2 regions of the Nocardiopsis sp. B62 genome follow, and region 1 is predicted to be linked to the other one. Evidence: riboswitches for the same ligand, from Rfam matches in the RefSeq annotation. Region 1 holds a riboswitch; the other holds the start of a gene.

What was found. A riboswitch is a leader RNA that binds a small molecule or an ion and turns the genes downstream of it on or off. The one in region 1 is predicted to bind cobalamin.
Region 2: linked by a shared signal. The riboswitch ahead of metE (5-methyltetrahydropteroyltriglutamate--homocysteine S-methyltransferase) and the one ahead of KBX21_RS02595 (CoA-acylating methylmalonate-semialdehyde dehydrogenase) in region 1 are both predicted to bind cobalamin.

What each region holds. Positions count from the first base shown of each region.
Region 1 covers NZ_JAGPXK010000002.1:120,396-123,811, forward strand. Annotated here, with positions in the region: gene KBX21_RS02590 (MFS transporter) at 109-1,401, opposite strand; cobalamin riboswitch at 1,550-1,670, shown strand; gene KBX21_RS02595 (CoA-acylating methylmalonate-semialdehyde dehydrogenase) at 1,698-3,197, shown strand; gene KBX21_RS02600 (acyl-CoA dehydrogenase family protein) at 3,194-3,416, shown strand, end outside.
Region 2 covers NZ_JAGPXK010000023.1:87,181-90,596, forward strand. Annotated here, with positions in the region: gene metE (5-methyltetrahydropteroyltriglutamate--homocysteine S-methyltransferase) at 1-1,980, opposite strand, end outside; cobalamin riboswitch at 2,137-2,317, opposite strand; gene KBX21_RS21020 (polysaccharide deacetylase family protein) at 2,566-3,416, shown strand, end outside.

The sequences.
Region 1 (3,416 bases):
CGCGACCCTCCTGCCCCGATCCGCACGCCCTGACCCGGCCGTTCCCGGCACCCGTCCCCGGCCCGCACACCCAGACCCGGTGCGGGCCGCGCGGGGGCCGACCGTGGCTCAGACGTCGTGCTCACGCACCAGACCGACGAGCCGTCGGCCAAAGCACGCCACCACCGCCAGGCTGACCGCGCCCACCAGTGCGTAGGGGACACGGAGCGCGTCAGCCTGGCCCAGGGTGGGGGTCAGGGCGGCCACCAGGACACCGCCCGCCGCCATGCCCACGGCGCTCATGCCCCAGCTGACCGTGCGCATGGCGGCGTTCACCCTCCCGAGCAGGTGGTCCGGGGTGACGCGCTGACGGATCGACGTCATCGCCACCGAGTAGCCCAGGACCAGGCCGCCGCTGAGGAAGTACACCCCGGCCACCACCGGGGTGAGGGGCAGCAGCGCCACCACCAGGTACAGCAGTCCGCTCCCGGCCAGGCAGAGCGTCGGCAGCGTCCCGTGCGCAAGGACGGAGCGCAGCCAGGAGACGACCTGTCCGCCGATCACCCCGCCGATCGCGGCGAAGGCCATCAGCAGGCCGAACCCGGCCGGTCCGAGCCCCAGCGTGTCCCGCACGAACAGCACCTGGGTGGAGAGCAGGGTCGTGTAGGCCGTGTTCACGAACACCGCGATGACCGCCACCGCGCGCAGCAGCGGCTGGTTCCACAGGGCCCGCACGCCCTCGACCACGTCCGCCCACACCCCGCGCGGTCCTCGCGGTGCCCTGGGAACGGAACCCTCCGCGGGTCCGGCGTCGCCGGGCTCGGGGGAGGTCGCGCGGACCCTCAGGAGCGCCACCACCGACACCAGCAGTGCGGCGATGTTGAACAGGAACGGCACGAACAGGCCCAGGGCCAGCACGAACCCGCCCAGCGGGCGCCCGGCGAACTCCTGCGCCACGATCGCCCCGGAGCGGACGTGCCCGTTGGCGCGCTCCAACGACTCCCGGGGAACCAGCGCGGTCACTGTGGTCTCGGCGGCGGTGTCGTAACAGACCTCCAGGGCGCCGAAGCAGAACGCGAAGGCCGTGAGCAGGGGGATCGAGGCCCAGCCGGAGAACACCACGAGGGCCAGCAGCGCCCACAGCAGCAGTCGCAGCGTGTTGGCGGAGACCATCAGCGTGAACCGGGGCAGGCGGTCCACGAGCACGCCCGCGGGGAGCGCCAGGAGGAGCCAGGGCAGCCGCCCGGCGGTGGCGACGGCGGCCACCAGGGCCGCGCTGTCGGGGGCCAGGGAGGAGGCCAGCCAGGGCACGGCGATCATCGCCACGCCGTCGCTCAGGTTCGAGGCCAGGGACGCGGACCAGAAGGCCCAGAAGCGCCCGCCGAGCGGTGCCGCCGACGCCCGGGTCGTGGAGTCGGACATGGGGGACCGGCCTTCCGCACGCCGGTGTATCGGGCGGTTCCCGAGCGGGGCACCGGCACACGGGGCCCACGCTAACCCTCCGCTCTGCGCCACAACCCCGGAGTGCGCGGGGATCGGGAGCGCGAGGGGGCTGGATTTAGTAGGACGTCCAACTATATGGTGAGGGAGCCGTGGAGCGGGGAAGCTGGTGCGAATCCAGCGCGGTCCCGCCACTGTGACCGGGCAGAACGTCCGGAAGTCAGGCCACCGCTCGCGGCCGGAGATTCGTGTGGTCCACGAGGATGGAGCGAACACGCATGGTCAGCGAGCTGACGCATTTCGTGCATGGCACCAACGTCCCGGGTCGGAGCGGTCGCTTCGGCGACGTGTACGACCCCAGCACCGGCCAGGTCCAGGCCAGGGTCCCCCTGGCGGACCGGGCGGAGACCGAGGCGGTCATCGCCGACGCCGAGCGGGCGCAGGTCGAATGGGGTGCCTGGAGCCCCCAGCGCAGGGCGCGGGTCCTGCTCAAATTCCTCCAACTGGTCGAACCCGAACGCGAGTCCCTCGCCCGGACCCTGTCCGCCGAGCACGGCAAGACCGTCGCCGACGCGCACGGCGACCTCCAGCGCGGACTGGAGGTGGTGGAGTTCGCGGCGGGCATCCCGCACCTGATCAAGGGCGAGTTCACCGACAACGCCGGGGCCGGGATCGACGTCCACTCCCTGCGCCAGCCCCTGGGCGTGGTCGCGGGCATCACCCCGTTCAACTTCCCGGCGATGATCCCGCTCTGGAAGGCCGCGCCCGCGCTGGCCTGCGGGAACGCCTTCATCCTCAAGCCCTCGGAGCGCGACCCCTCGGTCCCGCTCCGTCTGGCCGAGCTCTTCCTGGAGGCGGGACTCCCGCCGGGCGTGCTCAACGTGGTCAACGGCGACAAGGAGACGGTGGACACCCTGCTCACCGACCCCCGCGTGGCCGCCGTGGGCTTCGTCGGCTCCACCCCGATCGCCGAGTACGTGTACTCCACGGCCACCGCGCACGGCAAACGCGCCCAGTGCTTCGGCGGGGCCAAGAACCACATGATCGTCATGCCCGACGCCGACCTCGACCAGGTCGCCGACGCCCTGATCGGCGCCGGGTACGGGTCCGCCGGTGAGCGCTGCATGGCCATCTCCGTGGCCGTCCCGGTGGGCGAGGAGACCGCCGACGCCCTCGTCGCCAAGCTCACCGAACGCATCGCCGGGCTGACCGTGGGCGCCTCGGACGACCCCGACGCCGACTTCGGGCCCCTGGTGTCCGGGGACGCCCTGAACCGCGTGGACGCCTACGTGGGGCTGGGGGTCGAGGAGGGCGCCGAACTGGTGGTCGACGGCCGCGGACTCAAGGTCAAGGGCCACGAGGACGGCTTCTTCACCGGCGCCTCCCTGTTCGACCGCGTCACCCCCGACATGCGCGTCTACAAGGAGGAGATCTTCGGCCCCGTGCTGACCGTGGTGCGCGCGGCCGACTACGAGGAGGCCCTGCGCCTGCCCAGCGAGCACGAGTACGGCAACGGCGTCTCCATCTTCACCCGGGACGGCGACACCGCCCGCGACTTCTCGCAGCGCGTCAACACCGGCATGGTCGGCGTGAACGTGCCCATCCCGGTCCCGGTCGCCTACCACACGTTCGGCGGGTGGAAGCGGTCCGGCTTCGGCGACCTCAACCAGCACGGACCCGACTCCGTCCGCTTCTACACCCGCACCAAGACCGTCACCTCGCGCTGGCCCTCCGGGGTCAAGGAGGGCGCGGAGTTCACGATCCCGGTCGTCCGGTGACCTCCGCGATCACCGACGAACAGCGCGCGCTGGCCGAGACCGCGCGCGGGTTCGCCGACGAACACCTCGCACCGTTCGCCGTCGGGTGGGACCAGACCAAGCACTTCCCGGTCGACGTGCTCCGCAAGGCCGCCGAACTCGGCATGGGCGGCCTCTACGTCTCCGAGGACACCGGCGGCACGGGCCTGACCAGACTCGACGGCGCCCTCGTCTTCGAGG
Region 2 (3,416 bases), on a different contig from region 1:
CAGCGCCTCGATGCCGCCGACGATCTGGTTGAACTCCGAGTAGCACATGTGCGTGTGGATGGTGGTGCTGGCCGCCACCCCGGAGGTGGCCAGGCGGAAGGAGTTCACCGCCCAGTCGAGGTAGGCCTGGCGCTGCTCCTCGCGCAGGGGCAGCAGCTCACGCAGGGCCGCCTCGTCCACCTGGATGTGGCGGATGCCCGCCCGCTCCAGGTCCGCGACCTCGTCGCGCAGGGCCAGACCCACCTGGCGGGCGGTCTCACCCAGCGGCTGGTCGGTACGGACGAACGACCAGGCGAGCATGGTGACCGGTCCGGTCAGCATGCCCTTGACGGGCTTGTCGGTGCGCGACTGCGCGTAGGTGATCCACTCGACCGTCATCGGTTCGGGGCGCGAGACGTCGCCGAACAGGATCGGGGGACGCACGCAGCGCGAACCGTAGGACTGCACCCAGCCGCGCTCGGTGGTCGCGTAGCCCTCCAGCTGCTCGGCGAAGTACTGGACCATGTCGTTGCGCTCGGGCTCGCCGTGGACGAGGACGTCCAGGCCGATCTCCTCCTGGAGCGCGATGACGCGGTCGATCTCCGAACGCAGGGTGCGCTCGTACTCCTCCGTGGCCAGCTCGCCCCTGCGGTGCGCGGCGCGGGCGCGGCGCAGCTCGGCGGTCTGCGGGAAGGAGCCGATGGTGGTCGTGGTGAGCGTGACGTCGGTGGGAGCGCCACGGTCCTCGGGACGCTCGTAGGCGTCCTGGCCCAGAGCGTCCAGACGGGCGCGCACACGGGCGTCGGTGAACGACGGGTTCCCGGTGGCGGCCGCGTCGAACCCGGCGTCCTCGCCCTCGGTGAGGACCCGGCCGAGCAGGGCCACCTCCGCCGCCTTCTGCTTGGCGAAGGCCAGGGCCGCGCGCAGCTCGGGGGCGAGCGAGGTCTCGGCGTCCAGGTCGATCGGCACGTGCAGCAGCGAGCAGGAGGTGCTCACGGTGAGCTCGTCGGTGAGGGCGAGCAGAGTGCCCAGCTCAGCCACGGCGGCGGGCAGGTCCGTGCGCCACACGTTGCGGCCGTCGACGACGCCGGCGACCAGGCGCGTGGAGCCCAGGCCGGAGACGGCGGCCAGATCCTCGACGCCCTCGGAGTCGGTGACGAGGTCGAGGCCGACGGCCTCCACCGGGGAGTCCTTGAGCACGCGCAGGGCGGCGGCACCGATGGAGCCGAAGTAGGTGGAGACGAGGAGGGAGGGACGGTCGGTGAGGGCGCCCAGGCGCTGGTAGACGCGCTCCAGGTGGCCGACGGCGGCGCGGCCCTCGTCGGTGGCCAGGATCGGCTCGTCGAGCTGGACCTCGGAGGCCCCCGCGGCCCGGAGGTCGGACAGGAGCCGGGCGTAGGCGTCCAGGAGCTGGTCGAGGAGCTCGATGGGCTCCCAGCCCTCGGGAGCGTCGTCGGCGGCCTTGGCCAGCAGGAGGAAGGTCAGCGGTCCGACCAGCACGGGGCGGGTCTGGAACCCGGCCTCCGAGGCCTCGCGGAACTCGGTGACGGGCTTGTCACCGACCAGGCGCGGACGGGTGCTGGGAGAGAGCTCGGGGACGAGGTAGTGGTAGTTGGTGTCGAACCACTTGGTCATCTCCAGGGGCGGGGCGCCCTGTTCGCCCCGGGCGAGCGCGAAGTAGCGGCGCAGGTGCTCGTCCCGCTCCTCGGCCTGTGCCGGGGAGGAGAAGCGAGCGGGAACGAGGTCGAACAGGACCGCCGTGTCCAGCACCTGGTCGTAGAAGGAGAAGGTGTTGGACGGCAGGTCGTCCACCCCCGCCTCCCGCAGCTGGGCGTAGACGCCCAGGCGGAGTTCGGAGGCGACGGTGTCGAGCTCGGTGGCGGTGGTGTCGCCCTTCCAGTAGGACTCACTGGCGCGCTTGAGTTCGCGGTCGGGGCCGATGCGCGGGTAACCGTGCACGGTGGAACGCACGGACGGCCCGGAGGCCGGGGTGCTGGGCATGGAGCTTCTCTCCCTCGTCGAAAGCCGGGTACCGGCCGCGAGGCGAGCGAGGACGCGGACACAGCGAGGAACGCCTCGCGGCGCATGGCTGTCTCCGCCCTCGGCCCTCCCTCGGGGCACGGGACCACCGACGGCACGGGTGCGCCGCCGGGCGGAGGCAGGTCTTCGGACTCGTGGGCTCCTCCGGCGTTACCGCCGGGCCTCCTACTGGTCGACGCTTCCCGGTTTCCGACTTTTCCGGTCGGATCACCAGTGCTTATGACGACGTTCGTTCCCACTCACCGCTGCGGGGCAGTCCCGGACTCGCACCGGGTTCCCTCTTTCGACACGCAACGCCCGCCCCGGAGGGGTTCCGGGGTGACCAAGGGTGGAGCGTGTACCTTCCACGGGTGCAAGTATAGGGAGCGCCCCCTCCGCCCATGCACTCGGCGTGGCCCTTGCCCACCCGGCGTCAACCCACGCCGGGAGCGGCATCACAACCGACAACCAGCGTTACGTGGGGGAGCGCTCCCCCGCCTCCCCCACGAACGTTCGTCTGACGATGAACGTGGAGAACCCCAGGTGAAGCAGCAAGACCGGCAGACCATGGCTCCCGACCAACCCCTTCTCACGGTCGCGATCGCGATGGTCGTCCTTCTGGGGCTGGTGCTGTCGGCGGCCCGACCACCCGGACTGTTGGAGGACAGTGCTCTGGCGGGCGGCGACGGCGCTCAGCCGACCGAGAACGGGGATCGGACCCCGGCCACAGGCGAACCCGACCAACTGACCACGGTCTCCCCCGACGCGGTTCCCGGAACGGAGGAGGTCACCCTCCCCTATGAGGGAGGGGCGGACGTCTCCGTCACCTACCCGTCCATCCCGAACGCCGGGCCGCTGTCCGACTTCCTGGACCGCACCCTGACCGCCCAGGTGCACGCCTTCGAGGCGGCCAACCCCGGGGCGCGCGCGTTCCTCGGTGAGTGGGGGCTGACCGCGGCCGAGGACGGGATCGTCGGTGTGCGGATGACCACCACCGAGACGGACTCCGAGGAGACCCGGGAGGGTCACAGCACCTACTGGTACGAGGTCGACACGGGCGCGGTGCACGGCTCCAGCCGCCTCCTCGCCGGACAGGCGGAGCTGGCCGAGCTCAACGAGCGGGTGCGCGAGGCGGTGTCCGACACCGACGCCTCACCCTCGGCCCTGTATCCGATCAGCTCGCTGTACGACTCGGTGGGCTTCAACCCGGACGGCGACCTCGTGGTGGAGTTCGACGCCGGGCAGGTGGCCCCGGCCAGCGCGGGCCGGGTACACGCGGTGCTGCCCCGGGACGAGGCCGAGTCGCTGCTCTCCGACCTCGGGCTGCGGGTGCGCGAGGCCGCGACCACGGGAGTGCGCGAGTTCAGGATCTCCGAGGCTCCCGAGGCCGAGAAGGACGGCTCGTCGTCCCAGGCCGC